DNA from 3 places in the Sodalis sp. C49 genome. Region 3 is predicted to be linked to each of the others. Evidence: riboswitches for the same ligand, from Rfam matches in the RefSeq annotation. Region 3 holds a riboswitch; each other region holds the start of a gene.
What was found. A riboswitch is a leader RNA that binds a small molecule or an ion and turns the genes downstream of it on or off. The one in region 3 is predicted to bind thiamine pyrophosphate.
Positions count from the first base shown of each region.

Region 1: another riboswitch for thiamine pyrophosphate. It lies ahead of thiB (thiamine ABC transporter substrate binding subunit); the one in region 3 lies ahead of thiM (hydroxyethylthiazole kinase).
Region 2: another riboswitch for thiamine pyrophosphate. It lies ahead of thiC (phosphomethylpyrimidine synthase ThiC); the one in region 3 lies ahead of thiM (hydroxyethylthiazole kinase).

Region 1 covers NZ_CP163303.1:2,619,683-2,624,831, reverse strand. Annotated here, with positions in the region: gene thiQ (thiamine ABC transporter ATP-binding protein ThiQ) at 1-500, opposite strand, end outside; gene thiP (thiamine/thiamine pyrophosphate ABC transporter permease ThiP) at 484-2,073, opposite strand; gene thiB (thiamine ABC transporter substrate binding subunit) at 2,084-3,064, opposite strand; TPP riboswitch at 3,112-3,229, opposite strand; gene sgrR (HTH-type transcriptional regulator SgrR) at 3,352-5,031, opposite strand; gene sgrT (glucose uptake inhibitor SgrT) at 5,127-5,149, shown strand, end outside.
Region 2 covers NZ_CP163303.1:3,390,839-3,395,987, reverse strand. Annotated here, with positions in the region: gene thiC (phosphomethylpyrimidine synthase ThiC) at 1-1,749, opposite strand, end outside; TPP riboswitch at 1,849-1,962, opposite strand; gene rsd (sigma D regulator) at 2,007-2,528, opposite strand; gene nudC (NAD(+) diphosphatase) at 2,621-3,424, shown strand; gene hemE (uroporphyrinogen decarboxylase) at 3,442-4,506, shown strand; gene nfi (deoxyribonuclease V) at 4,533-5,149, shown strand, end outside.
Region 3 covers NZ_CP163303.1:5,136,361-5,141,509, forward strand. Annotated here, with positions in the region: gene ABUK12_RS23280 (helix-turn-helix transcriptional regulator) at 13-744, shown strand; gene ABUK12_RS23285 (hypothetical protein) at 1,048-1,275, shown strand; TPP riboswitch at 1,390-1,490, shown strand; gene thiM (hydroxyethylthiazole kinase) at 1,530-2,324, shown strand; gene thiD (bifunctional hydroxymethylpyrimidine kinase/phosphomethylpyrimidine kinase) at 2,321-3,124, shown strand; gene ABUK12_RS23300 (hypothetical protein) at 3,071-3,985, opposite strand; gene yegS (lipid kinase YegS) at 4,117-5,016, opposite strand.

The sequences.
Region 1 (5,149 bases), 2.5 Mb from region 3:
TCGACACGCAAGGCGGGGTCGAGCGCGGAAAACGGCTCATCAAGCAGCAGGATGGGGCGGTCGCGCACCAGACAACGCGCCAGGGCCGCCCGCTGCCGTTGCCCGCCGGACAGTTGCCCCGGCAGGCGGTCCAGCAGTTTCTCCAGCCCTACCTGTGCCGCCACCGCATTTAACGCTTCCCGTTGCGCCGGAGTCAACGCCAGCCCCGGATGCAGCCCAAGGCCGATGTTTTCCGCCACCGTCAGGTGAGCGAACAGGTTATGCTCCTGGAACAGCATGGAGACGGGGCGCCGGGCGGGCGGGGTGGCACTGTGATCCTGGCCGTTTAACCACAGGCTGCCGCTGTGCAGGGGCAGAAAACCGGCTATCAGGTTGAGCAGGGTGCTTTTGCCGGCACCGCTGGGGCCCAGAACGGCGACCTTTTCTCCCGCCGCCAGCCGCAGGTCAAAACGCATCGGCAAATGTTGGTAAAGATAGGTCGCTTTATCCAGTTTTATCATGCAGCCCCGTGAGTTTCTCGATTAGCGTAAATAATAAAAAGCACAGCGCCAATAGGAACAGCGCGGTAACGGCCCCGTCCTCGCTGCGATAAGCGCCGATTTGCTGGTAAAGATAGAGCGGCAGGGTCCGGAAATGTTCATTGCCGAACAACGCTACCACGCCAAAATCACCTAGCGACAGGATAGAGGCGAATGCCATGGCGCGGCCAATCGGCTGGCGCAGCGCGCGCCATTCCACCCAATGTAGCCGAGTCAGGCCGCGCATATCCAGGGACAGGCATAAACGATTATACCTTTCCGCCAGGTCCAGCATCGGCGTTTCCAGAATTTTCAGGGCGTAGGGAATGGCCATCAGCGCATTGGTCAGTATGACCAATGCATAGGGGGAACGGGGCAATCCCAGGGTATGGGTGGCGATCAGGAAGAAACCCGTGGCCAGCACAATGCCCGGCATCGCCAGGATCAGCATGCCGCTAAGATCGAGCAGCTGCGCGGACCAGGGACGTTGACGCAGCCTCAGCTCGCGGCTGCTCCATAGCAGCATCAGCGTTAGCACCACGCACAGCAGGCCCGCGCCCAGGGCAATGCGCAGCGACGTCAGCAATGCCGACCACAGCGCCGGCTGCGACAGGACCCGCGCCATGCCCGTATTGACACCGCCGGCCACCACGGCCAGCAGGGGCGGCGCCAGCAGCGCCAGCGTCAGGACAATAACCAGCGCGTCGGTCAAACGGCGCGCCAGATTATCGCCGGGATTGCGCCACTGGGAAAAATGCGTCGCGCCGACGGGAAACGCGCGGGTCAGCCGTTGGCTGGACAAGACCAGCCCCAGGCAACAGATCATTTGCACCAGGGCCAGCAGCGCCGCGCGGCCGGGATCGTAGTCATAGCTTAAGGCCTGGTAAATCGCCAGCTCAATGGTGGTCGCCCGCGGTCCGCCGCCCAGCGACAGCACCGTGGCAAAACTGGCGAAACACAGCATAAATATCAGCGCCGCCGCAGGCAGCAGTTGACGGCGCAGATAAGGCCACTCAAGAATGCGGAAGAAATGCCAGCCCGCCATGTCCAGCTGCGCGGCCAGCTGGCGCTGCTCCACCGGAATGCCTTCCAGCGCCTGCAACAACAGGCGGGTGGCCAACGGCAGGTTAAAAAATACATGGGCCAGCAGGATCCCCCGCAGGCCGTAGGGTGAAAAACCGTAGGGAATATGCAGCCAGAGGCATAGCTGCGCCAGCCAGCCCTGGCGACCATACACGCTCAGGATGCCGAACACGGCCACCAGCACCGGCAGCACCAGCGTCATGGCGCAAAAGCGCAGCAACAGCAGGCGTCCCGGAAACCGCCGGCGGTAAAGCGCCCGCGCCAAAAAAACGGCGGGCAGCACCGATAGCAGCGCCGACAGCAGCGCCTGCCAAAAGGTAAAACGCAGGACATGCCACAGATAGCTGTCCGACAGCACGTCGCGCCATTGGAGCGTCGGCGCGTTCAGCCACAAGGCGCCGACCGCCGTCAGGGCCACGGCCGTCAGCATCAGCGCGGCCAGCAGTCCCGGCCATAACCAGCGCGGTATCATCGGCCAGGCATCATTGGCTGACGGAACGCAACCAATCCTGGGTCCACGCGCCGCGTTTGGCCGCCACGTCATCCGCGCTGAAATTCAGCGTCTTGGCCGGCCATACGTCAAAGCCGGCCGGCAGCGCGGTTTTGATCACCGGATACATCCAGTTGCCTGTGGGAATGGTCTGCTGGAAAGCCGGGGAAACGACAAAACGCATAAACTGCTGCGCCAGCTGCGGATTTTTACTGGCGGCTAATTGTCCGGCCACCTCGACCTGGAGATAGTGGCCTTCGCTGAAGGTCGCCGCCGCATAGTTATCCTTCTTTTCCTCGTTGATATGATAGGCCGGCGACGTGGTATAGCTGAGCACCATGTCCGCTTCTCCTTTCAGGAATAAGCCATAGGCTTCGCTCCAGCCCTTGGGCACGGTAACGGTTTTTTTCGCCAGCCGTTGCCAGGCCTGGGGCGCTTTATCGCCATATACCTGCTGCACCCAGAGCAATAAGCCTAGTCCCGGGGTACTGGTGCGCGGATCTTCGTAAATGATTTTCAGCGCCTGCGGCCCGTCTATCAGCTCATGCAGGCTTTTGGGCGGATTTTTCAGCTTGTTCTTGTCATAGACAAACGCAAAATACCCGTAATCAAAAGGCAGGAAGGTGGGATCATGCCACGCCTGCGGCAAGGTCAGATGAGCGGTATCGACGTTATGCGCCGTAAAGAGATGCGTATCCTGCGCGGGCTTAAGCAGGTTGTTATCCAGGCCCAGCACCACATCCGCGTCGCTGTTCTTGCCTTCGATGCGCAAACGGTTGAGCAGGGCGACGCCATCTTCCTGCACGACATATTTCAGCTCGCAGCCACAGTCTTTTTCAAAGGCGGTTTTTATCGCCGGCCCCGGGCCCCATTCGGAGGCAAAGGAATCATAGGTATAAACCGTCAGGACGGGTTTTGCCAACGCCGGGGCGGCGGCGAGCAATAGCAGGCAGGGTAACCATTTTTTCAACACTTTGCGCTCCTGGAAAAAAAAAGGCGGCAAAGGCGTTTGAGGCGGCAGCGGGACGCACTCTCAAATCCCTTCGCCGGTATTAGCCGGATCAGGTTCGACGGGTATACTCTCAGCTTGCGCGCCGGCTAACGCTATGCCGGACGCTTCGCACCCCGTTGAGAACAAATGCAAGTGTAATGGTTTTATCCCTGGCTTAACAGCCTGTCTTACGTGTCTAACGTATCTAACGTATCTAACGTGTCTAACGTGTCTTATGTGTCTTATGTGTCTTATGTGTCTTATGTGTCTTATGTGTTTTGCGGGTCTTGCGGGTCCGGCGGGGCGAACCAGGCGGATTTGAAATCAAACCATCCCAGCGTATTCATCCTGACCCCGCGCATGCTGCGCTGGCCCTGTAGAATCAGCCAATGATGGAACAGCGGGTGCAGGCGATGGCCGGTGATAAGCGATTGGCACCATTGCGCCATGGACAGGCCCTTGCCGCGCCATTTCTCCAGCGCGTCGCTAAGGTCGGCCGGCAGGCAATGATGCATCAGCGGCATCTCGTAAAAGCTGGCGAACAGGGAATAATCCAGCGGCAGGTAAAAATTAGCGCTGCCGAGCCATAAATCGCTCTCGGCCTCACCGTTATGCCAGGTGGCATAATCCACGGTATTGATCACCAGCGCGATGTCCTGCCGGGCCAGCACCGCACCGAGCGCGCGGCAAAGATCATCGAATTCCGAATGGGCGCGATAAACCGTCAGGGTGATGCTGCGCAGCTCCGCGGGCCTTGGCCGCGGTTGCGCGACCCGGCTATGGCGCCAGCGCGGCAGGATACCGTAGGCCGGCGACCAGTAATGCTGGTAGGCCGATCCCGCCTCGGTCAGCATGGCGATGGGATCGATATTTTCACTCAGCCAGCGGCGGGTATCATCGTTTTGCATCAGCGGCGAACGGGCATCAAACAGCAGGAAATAGCAGCCTTCCTCCAGCCGGGTTTCCAATTGACCCGGGGTGCTGTTATCCGCCTGGAGCTGGACGCCGGAATAGCTCAGCTCGGCGGTGAGTTCCGGCAAGATCCAGATATTCACTTCATCAATCAGTGCGCGATAGCCGAAATAATCATCAAAGGCGCGAATCTTCAATAAGCTTTCCCGGTTGTCGATCACCGCATAGGGTCCGGTGCCGACGGGACGGCGGACGAAGTCCGGCATCGTCTCCCATTCCTGCGGCAAAATCATGGCCGGCACGCTGCCCAATAGCCAGGGCAGCCAGTCGTCCGCGGCGGTCAGGGCGACATCAACGGTATTGGGGATGGCGGACGAGACGGCTTTTATATGGCAAAACAGCGGATTTCCCCGCAGGCGCAGCAGCGAGCTGCACACATCCTGCGGCGTCAGTTCCCGCCCATGATGAAAATGGATCGCCGGACGCAGGTAAAAGCGCCATAACAACGGCGAAATTTGCTGCCAATGATGGGCGAGGTCCGCTTCCAGTTCCCCATTTTCCTCATTTATTTTGGTCAGGCCGCTGAAAATCTGCCGCACGATGTGGTTCTCAGAACGCCGCAAAGGACTGCCGGGCAGCAGGTTCAGCAGCGGGCGATAATACAGTACCCGCAATATGTGCTTGCCCTGGCGGAAGCTGCGGCCCAGATGGGAAAGCAGCATCTGGCGTACCCTGTCCTTATCGCCCACCAGTTGGACCAACTGCTCGATGCGATCCTGCTCCAGCAGATCCTCCGCCCGCTGCTGTTGCAACGCCAGGCCGGTATAGTGAAAGGTCAGCTGCGAGCGCTTGCCGCGCCCGGCTGTCGCCTGCCACTGCAGCCAGCCCATTTCCTGCATGGTTTTCAGCAGAGTACGCACATGCCGGCGCGTACAGCTCAGCGCCTGCGCCAGTTCGTTCAGGGTGGTTTCCTGTGTCTTGCCCTGGCAGCTTTGCCACAGGCGGATAAATTGTTGCTGCAGGCGTGGCGAGGACATAAAAGAGGAACACTCCTTAAAAAGTCATCTGTTTTTCTTCCGGTATCTTAAGCCGATACTGGTCGTGTCGAAAGGGCAGAATAGGGATTGTAACGATGAAAATAGCCAATTTGCGCCG
Region 2 (5,149 bases), 1.7 Mb from region 3:
GCAAAAATGGGCTACTTTGCCGGATTCCTGCGGCAGCGTTTCATCGTGATAGGCGCGGGCGGTGGCCGGATCCAGGGCCAGATTAAACTGGTCCTCCCAACGGAATTCAAAGCGTGCCTTGGACATGGCGTTATCGCGTATTTGCGCCCCGGGATGGCCTTTGGCCAGATCGGCGGCGTGAGCGGCGATTTTATAGGTAATAAGCCCCTGCTTAACATCTTCTTTGTTCGGCAGGCCCAGATGCTCTTTCGGCGTGACGTAGCACAGCATCGCACAGCCGAACCAGCCGATAAGCGCGGCGCCGATGCCGGAGGTAAAATGGTCGTAACCCGGCGCGATATCGGTGGTCAGCGGCCCCAGGGTATAAAACGGCGCTTCGTGGCAATGCTCCAGCTGTTCGGTCATGTTGCGCCGGATCATCTGCATGGGAACATGGCCAGGGCCTTCGATCATCACCTGCACGTCGTACTCCCAGGCAACTTTGGTCAATTCGCCCAGGGTATAGAGTTCGGCAAACTGCGCTTCGTCGTTGGCATCCTGGATGGAGCCGGGACGCAGGCCGTCCCCGAGGGATAATGAGACGTCGTAGTCGGCGCAAATCTGGCAAATATCGCGAAAATGCTCGTAGAGGAAGCTTTCCTGGTGATGCGACAGGCACCATTTGGCCATAATGGATCCGCCGCGCGACACGATGCCGGTCAACCGTTTGGCGGTCATCGGCACGTAACGCAACAGCACGCCGGCATGGATGGTAAAATAGTCCACGCCCTGTTCCGCCTGCTCGAGCAAGGTGTCGCGAAAGCATTCCCAGGTCAGGTTTTCCGCCACGCCGTTGACTTTTTCCAGCGCCTGGTAGATGGGCACCGTGCCGATGGGCACCGGACTGTTGCGCAGGATCCACTCGCGGGTTTCATGGATATAGCGGCCGGTGGACAGGTCCATCACCGTATCCGCTCCCCAACGGGTCGCCCAGACCAGCTTCTCGACCTCTTCCTCAATGGATGAACTGACGGCCGAGTTGCCGATATTGGCGTTGACCTTGACCAGGAAATTGCGGCCGATAATCATCGGCTCCGACTCCGGATGGTTGATATTGGCGGGGATAATGGCACGACCGTCGGCCACTTCCCGGCGCACGAACTCCGGGGTAATATCCGGCGGCAAATGCGCGCCGAAGCTCTGGCCGGGATGCTGTTGCAGCAATACGTCGCCGCGGATGCGTTCGCGGCCCATATTTTCCCGCAGGGCGATAAACTCCATTTCCGGCGTAATGACGCCGGCGCGGGCATAATGCAATTGCGTGACGCGCCGGCCGGATTTGGCGCGCCGCGGCGTATGGCTGGGGGCGAAACGAACCTCATCCAGGCCCTCGTCGGCCCGGCGTTCGCCGGTATAACGCGAGCTTAGGCTGTTCAACGCCTCGCTGTCCCCGCGTTGTTCAATCCAGCCCGAACGCAGGCGGTGAAGGCCGGCGCGCACGTCTATCTCTGTCGCCGGATCGCCATAGGGTCCGGCGGTGTCGTATACCGGCACCGGCTCGTTTTCTTCGTAGCGCGGCGTTTTGCCGTTGCCGCCGATAAGCGTGGGGCTAAGCGCGATCTCCCGCATCGGCACCCGGATGTCGGCGCTGTTGCCTTGGAGATAAATACGCCGGGAGTTGGGGAAGGCTTCGCCTTTCAGACGATGGATGAATTCCTGCGCCTGGGCGCGCTGCTCACGGCGGGAAGGGGTGGTTTTGGATAACGACATAGCAATTCCTCACAATAAACGGGAAAATTGCTTGTCAGGAGCGCTACGGGAGTAATGAGGCCGGGCTTTGAATTTAGCAAAATAGACTATAAATCAAAGCGTTGCTTTACTCTTGTTCCCTTCGCAGGTATTAACCCGATCAGGTTCCGCGGATCCCGAATTAACGGTCTCAGCCTGGCGTAATGTACGCGCTAGGCACTCCGACAAGATATAGCGGCCCGTGAAGGACCGGTTACGACTTACTGCTTACCGCAAAATTACGCCAGACGCGATACGTCCGGATTATTGGCGGCCGGCACCGAGGCCAGGTAGTCCGCTTTATATTCCAGCGCCTGCTGGATCAGTTTGTCCTCCAGGGCAAAACGCGTGGCCAGGGCCTCGCCCACGCCGGAAAGCGCCTGTTGGAACTCCATACAGTTATCATGATCGATGGCCGTTTCCAATTGGCTATCATAAAATGCCATGATTTGTTTGGTATTTTCCTGCAACGCCGGATACAACTGGGTACTGATGATTCTTTTGCTGCTGCTGGTATCGTCCGCGTCCTGAACGATACGATCGTAGATATGGAAATGGCCGGCGGAAAGGTAGTCCACCAGTTTATGGCAAAAGTCGTCCAGCGCGTTTTCGTCCAGGGGAGTATGCTTTTCTTTATTGGGCTTAAGACCGATGAGATGGTAATACGCAATGAGCAACTTCCTGCGGGCCAGTATCCACTGATCGATCAGTTCGTTACTGCCGCCAACGCGTTGAGCCAGAATGTCCAGCTGGTTTAGCATGATTGACTCCGATGTAATAAAGTAACGCTGCGTTACTCATCAATTAAAGCTAATTTCTAGCTTGCCAGTGAATAAGAGGTAGTGCAACTAAAATGGAACAAGAACTCAACGGTAGCGAAAATGGCTGGTGGATCGTCAGCCAGGACAGCAAATTGTGGTTACCCAAGGGGGAACTGCCATTTGGAACGGCATCGGCCTGGTCACTTCAAGGATTGACAGCGACGCTTATCGGCGAATGGGAGGGGTCGCCCGCCTGGCTGGTACGCCACGCCATGCCCCGGGATATGGGCTCGGTGCGCCAGATCATCGATAGCGACCCAGGCTTGTTCCAACTGGCGGGCCGGGGCGTGCAACTGGCGGAGTTTTATCGTTCCCATCGCTATTGCGGCTACTGCGGCCATGAGATGCGCGTCAGTAACCGGGAATGGGCCTGCCTGTGCGATCATTGCCATGAACGGTATTATCCGCAAATCGCGCCCTGTATTATCGTGGCGATCCGCCGCGGCGACGATATCCTGCTGGCCCAGCATACCCGCCATCGCGGCGGCATTTACACGGTGCTGGCCGGTTTTGCCGAGGTGGGGGAAACCCTGGAGCAGACCGTGGCCCGCGAGGTCATGGAGGAGACGCGGATTAAGGTGAAAAACGTCCGTTATGTCACCTCGCAGCCCTGGCCTTTCCCGCATTCACTGATGATGGCGTTTATGGCGGAGTACGCCGGCGGCGAAATCACCCCCGATCATAATGAAATCCTTGATGCCGGCTGGTACCGTTATGACGCGCTGCCCCTGCTGCCGCCGCCCGGCACCGTGGCCAGGCGCTTAATTGAGGACACGGTCGCGCTCTGCCGCGCCGATCGGGAAAATGACGGCCCGCATGCTACACTCCATTCATAACTGCAAGGGAATCCTGTATGCATGAACTGAAGAACGACCGCTATCTGCGCGCCCTGCTGCGCCAGCCTGTTGACGTCACGCCCGTATGGATGATGCGCCAGGCCGGGCGTTATCTGCCGGAATATAAAGCCACCCGCGCCGAGGCCGGTGATTTTATGTCACTGTGCAGGAATGCCGAACTGGCCTGTGAAGTGACCTTGCAGCCGTTGCGTCGTTTTCCGCTTGATGCCGCGATCCTGTTTTCGGATATCCTGACGGTTCCCGACGCCATGGGACTGGAATTGTATTTTGAACAGGGGGAGGGGCCGTGCTTTGCCCGTCCGATTACCTGTAAAGCCGACGTGGAGCAGTTGCCGATACCGGATCCGGAGGTGGAGCTGGGGTATGTGATGGACGCCGTACGCACCATCCGGCGCAACCTGCGCGGAGAAGTGCCGCTGATTGGCTTCTCCGGCAGTCCCTGGACCCTGGCCACCTATATGGTTGAAGGCGGCACCAGCAAAGTCTTCACTAAAATCAAACAAATGATGTACGCCGAGCCGCAGACGCTGCATTTATTGCTCGATAAGCTGGCGGCGAGCGTAACGCTGTACCTGAACGCCCAGATTCGCGCCGGGGCGCAGTCGGTGATGATCTTTGATACCTGGGGCGGCGTGCTGACCGGCAGCGGCTATCTTGAGTTTTCCCTTGATTACATGCAAAAAATCATCGACGGCCTGCAGCGGGAGCATGAAGGCCGCCGGGTGCCGGTAACGCTGTTTACCAAAGGCGGAGGCCAATGGCTTGAAGCCATGGCGCAAACCGGTTGCGATGCGCTGGGCCTGGACTGGAGCACCGATATTCAGGCGGCGCGCCGTCGCGTGGGCGATAAGGTCGCGCTGCAGGGCAATATGGATCCTTCGGTGTTGTACGCGCCGCCGGCGCGTATTGAACAGGAAGTGGAGTCCATTCTGGCCGGTTTCGGCCGGGGTGAGGGGCATGTTTGCAATCTGGGGCACGGTATCCATCAGGACGTGCCGCCGGCACATGCGGGCATTTTTGTTGAGGCGGTGCATCGCCTGTCGCGCCCCTATCATCTGTAAAGACTGGTGAAAAAGGTGGAAAAAACATGGATATAACAGCATTGCGCGCCGAGCAGGTCGCCACCGCCAGTAGGGTCATACGCCATGACGATTTCGCTTTTTCCACGCCCGCGATAATCGCCGGCGCCGATGTGGGGTTCGAACAGGGGGGCGACGTTACCCGCGCGGCTATCGCGCTGCTGCGTTTTCCGTCGCTGGAGCTTCTCGAATACCGCATTGCCCGTGTAACGACCACCATGCCTTATATTCCGGGTTTTTTGTCGTTTCGCGAGTATCCCGCCCTGCTGGCCGCCTGGGAACAGCTGAATCAGCGGCCGGATTTGCTGTTCGTGGATGGCCATGGTATTTCCCACCCGCGCCGTCTGGGCGTCGCCAGCCATTTTGGCCTGTTGGTCGACCAGCCGACTATCGGCGTGGCTAAGCGCCGGCTGTGCGGCCGGTTTGAGCCTTTGAGCGATGAGGCGGGCGCCAGGGCGCCGCTGATGGATAAAGGCGAACAGCTTGCCTGGGTATGGCGCAGCAAGATCCGCTGTAATCCTTTATTCATCTCCACCGGCCATCGCGTCGGCATGGACACTGCCCTGTATTGGGTACAACAATGCATGCGCGGCTACCGCTTGCCGGAGCCTACCCGCTGGGCGGA
Region 3 (5,149 bases):
CAGGCATATTTTATGGAAAAACCCTTAGAGAATAATCAAGATTTCTTTATCCAAACGATGAAAATAGAAATCAAACTTTATCTTCAGCAGATATTCAAGAACGCCAACGCGTTCTGTTTTGCCTACTTTATGATGAATAAAAGCGATAACTTCCCAGCCTATATAATATCCGACTACCCCAGCGGCTGGCTGAATCAATACCGCAGTTACGGTTATCAAAAAATCGACCCGGTGATGCTCATCGCCTGCCGGAAATTCACCCCTTTTTTTTGGCCTGATAATCCGTCGATAATACAAGAGCATAGCTTTTTCAGGCTGTCAAAATATTACCGGCTTGACAGCGGCTACACTTTTACGTTGCATGATTGCGATAACAACCTGGCTACATTAAGCATCAGCAACCGCCAGGGAAAGGAGGACTTTTATCATTTTATTGAGCAAAACAAAGAAAGACTGCAGATGCTGCTGATTAGCACTCATGATAAGGTATTGAACTTTATGCAAAATACGTTGCCCAACGCCACGTCCCATGGCGAGAGATCACACGTCCAGGCGCTGTCTCCCCGGGAAAAAGAAGTATTATTCTGGGCCAGTGTCGGAAAAACCTATGGCGAGGTCGCGACCATCCTGGCAATACGCGAGGGAACGGTAAAATTTCATATCAGAAATATTATTGATAAGCTAGGCGTTACGAATGCAAAACATGCCATCAGCCGGGCCACGGAACTTAAATTATTTGGTTAACTATCCATTTATCATTTCGCGCAACGTGATCACAACCCTGTCCATCTGTGGGAGTTTTATTATGCTGTCGGCTTAAAATGGACAGCGTTGCCAATATATTTGCAATCATTTATATAGTGTTTAAGATGCAGGCGTTGCCGCGAGAAATTTGATGCTATCATTGCCCGGTGATTCTTCTGGCTGTTGAAGGTAGGCATGATTAGATTCTGTCTTTTTAATTTATTAGCTTTGTTTTCATTAACGGCATATTCCTCTGAGCATCTCCATAAAATAATTTTAATCGATCTCATGAATAATAAGCCAATGTTTTGTCATGCTGAGCCCCGTTGGCGCTTTTCCCCGCCGATAAAAGACGATCCCTGGCTGGCCGGGCGGTTAAGCGCGCTGGCCGAGGCGGGATTTGCCCGCCTGGAGGGGGCCGGGGACAGTGCGCAGTGGTGGTTGACGCCCACCGGCGCCACGGGTGCGCAATTCTGCGGGGACGTTTGTTACGGCCGGATGTTGGTCAGTCCCCAGCGGCCCTGCTCATAGCCTTATTATTAAGTCTGCTGATAATTGTGTTTATGAGATCGACGCCGGCGGAGGGACCAGGCTCCGCCAGCAAACTCACCATTGATCTTTTCTCCCGCCCGCCGGATAATCATGCCACTTGACTCGGGGTGTCCGCCGCTGTGCGCCGGACTGAGATTTTACCCGTATGACCTGATCTGGATAATGCCAGCGTAGGGAAGTCACGGCCTGTTGTCCCGCCGGGTCCGTCTTCCTCAGCGCCGGCTGGGAGCGCTATGATTACCGAACCTGCCGAACTGCCCGGCTTAGCCGCCGCGTCTTCCCTTACCCTGCTGCGCCAGCGCAAGCCATTAGTCCATTGTATGACCAATGACGTGGTACAGGCGTTTACCGCCAATGCGCTCCTGGCCGTCGGCGCCGCCCCGGCCATGGTGATCGAACCCCGTGAGGCGGTTCAGTTCGCCGCCATGGCCGATGCGCTGCTGGTGAATATCGGCACGCTGACCGCGCCGCGGGCCGAGGCGATGATGGCCGCCATTACGTCGGCCAATCAGGCCGGCACGCCATGGGTGCTGGATCCGGTGGCCGTGGGCGCATTAACCTTCCGTACTGAATTTGCCCGGGGCATATTGACGTTAAAACCCGCCGCCATTCGCGCCAATGCCTCGGAAATCTTGGCGCTGGCCGGGCAGCCGGCCCTGGGCCGCGGCGTGGACAGCGCCGACGACTCCCGCCACGCCCTGCCTTTTGCCCGCCGGCTGGCCGCGGACTATGGCACCCTGGTCGCGGTTACCGGCCGGGTGGATTTTATCACCGACGGCGATCGGGTCTGGTCCGTAACCGACGGCGACGCCATGATGACGCGCGTCACCGGTACCGGCTGCGCCTTATCGGCCGTGGCGGCGGCGTTTTGCGCCCTGCCGGGCGATCGGTTGCAGCATCTGGCCGCCGCCTGCAGGATCATGGCGCGGGCCGGGCGGTTAACCGCCCGGGACGCGGCGGGTCCGGGCAGCTTTGCCGTCGGCTTCCTCGACCGGCTGTACGGCCTGCAGGAGGAGGATATACAATGAAGCGCTGCCATAACCTGCTCAGTATCGCCGGCACCGATCCCAGCGGCGGCGCCGGTATCCAGGCTGATTTAAAAACCTTCTCGGCGCTTGGCGCCTATGGCGCCACGGTCATCACCGCGCTCGTGGCGCAAAATACCCGCGGCGTGCAGTCCATCTATCCTATCAGCGCTGAATTCGTCGCCGCCCAGCTGGATTCCGTGCTCGGGGACCTGCGTATCGACAGCGCCAAAATCGGCATGCTCGGGCAGGCGGACATCGTGCGGACGGTGGCGGCAAAACTGCGGCAATATCCCATACCCTATGTGGTGCTCGATACCGTGATGGTGGCGAAAAGCGGCGATTTCCTGCTGTCGCCGGATGCCGTGAGCGCCGTGCGGGATGTCTTATTGCCGCTGGCGTCCATCATCACCCCTAATTTGCCGGAAGCGGCGGCGCTGCTGGGCTGCCGCGCCGCCGCCAGCGAGGAGGAAATGCGCCGGCAGGGCCGGGAACTCCTGGCCTACGGCTGCCAGGCGGTGGTGATGAAGGGCGGCCACCTGCATGGCGACTCCAGTCCCGACTGGCTTATCACCGCCACGGACGAACGGCGTTTCGACGCCGTCAGGGTGAACACCCGGCATACCCATGGCACCGGTTGCACGCTCTCCGCCGCGCTGGCGGCCCTGCGTCCGCTGCATGACGACTGGGCGCAAACGCTCGCGGCGGCCAAAGCCTGGCTGCAGCAGGCGCTGCTGCATGCGGATGATCTACAGGTCGGGCAGGGGATCGGGCCGGTCCATCATTTCCACCAGTGGTGGTGACATTCCGGTGAGAATGCCCTGGGCAAAGTTAAGCAGCGAGCGGGCGTCGTGCAGATGTCGGGCGTCGAAGGCGTTGAGCAAATAACTGTTCTCGCCGCGGTGCGGGCGGATGCGCAATGACGGCAGGGGAGTGCCGCCCCGGTATTCCGGTACCGCCGTATAGATATACCCCGGCTGCATCTGGTTGTCTTCATCGCGCCATAATAATTGCAGCGCCGGATAAGGGCCGAGACAGCGGCCGATAAAGACATTCCCGGCCCAGAAACCTTCGTACTCGCCGTCTTTTTGCAGTCGTTTTTCGCTGAACACCGGCGCGTTGATCAAGCCTGATAGCGTGTCGGGCGTTAACGTCTGCAGCAGCTGATGCCACAGCGGATTGCCGTTTTCCAACTGCCAGCAGGCCATGCCGATATAGTCGTTAAGCGCCTGCCAGTCCTGCTCCAGCATGCGCTTGACCGGCTTATCGGTCATATTGCGAAACTGCATCAGCGGGCTGACCATATCGCCCAGCGTATTGTAGGTAATCAGCGTCATGGTGCGCGGATTGCGGCGCAGCGACAGCCAAAGGATTAATTTCGGGATGCGGAACTCAATGGATTGCACGCTGAGCCGGTACTGGTTCTCTTTGGTCAACACAAAACCGTTGGAGGTGCCGCGCTTTTCGCGGTAGTTATGGATAACCACCACGCTGTGGGGCCCCATCCAGCCGGTAATATAATGTTCTTTGTCACTCTGGGTGACTTTCATATCCTCGACCATGCCGCACAGGCTTTTTTCCGTCAGCGTCTCCAGGGGATGGGCTTCCCCGGCGCTGTAGTAAAGCGTTTGCGGCGCGGGCAGGGCGGGTGAAAATGCTTGCATGATAACTTCCTGAAACAGCTACATAGCCTATAGATTACCCTAAGTTGTTATACAAATTCTTGCGCGTGTCGTCCCGGACTGTCGAAAATGTGCGTAAGATCAAATCACTGGCGGCGACATGGCCGGTTCCCCTAGGCCAGCAGCGGACAAAGGGGCGGCAGACGGCATGCCAGCGCCGCCGGTAAGATGGTAATCAGGAATTTTTTTCCCTTCAGCGGCTCACCGTCGAGGTTGAAGGTGACCTCATGCGGCGCCTCGATTTCAAGCCAGGGCAGAGAAGCGGCGATGACATGGGGGTTTTGCTCATCGCTGGTCAGGCTGTTGAGGAGGATCGGCAGCAGCGCCTCCGAGGCGAAAACGCGCAGCTGCAGCAGGCCGTCGTTGATCAGCGCGTCCGGGCAAAGCGCCTGCCCGCCGCCGGCCTGGCGGCCGTTGCCGATACCGATAACCAGCGCCTCGCCCGCCCAGTTAAAGCCCGGGCCGCGGATTGCGCAGCTGTCGGCTTTCAGGGTATCCATGCGCAGCAGGCCATGGATAAAATAGGATGCGCCGCCCAGGGCGGATTTCAGCTTGGCCGGCGTCTCGGCGGTGATGCGGGTGCCGAAGCCGCCGGTGGCCATATTGATGAAATAACGATCGTGATTAACCTGGGCGATGTCGATATCCACCGCCTTGCCGTTAATGGCCAGCATCAGCGCTTTATCCAGCTCCTGGGGAATGGCGCAGCTGAGGGCAAAATCGTTGGCGGTGCCCAGCGGCAGGATACCCAGGCAAGGGCGGCGCGCCGCCGGCAGCAGCGCCAGGGCGCTGGCGATTTCGTTAATGGTGCCGTCGCCGCCGCCGGCGATGACCGTGTCCACCCGCAGGCGAACGGCTTCCTCGACGTAGCGCTGCGCGTCTCCATGCTCCCAGGTAACGCGCACGTGCAGCGGAAAACCGGCTTCGCGTTGCTGCTCCACCGCCAGTCTGAGCTCTTCGTTACCCGCGCTTTTGCCGTTCACGATAAGCAGTGAGGCGGGAGTGGTTGCCATGGCTGATTGCATCAATGCCTTTCCTTGAAGTAGGGGTTTTCATACAGAAATGATAATGCGTCATGAAGGGGCTTTTCGCCAAATAAAAAGCCAGCTCAAGGGAGGATGAGCTGGCGAAAGAGGTGGTTCCTGG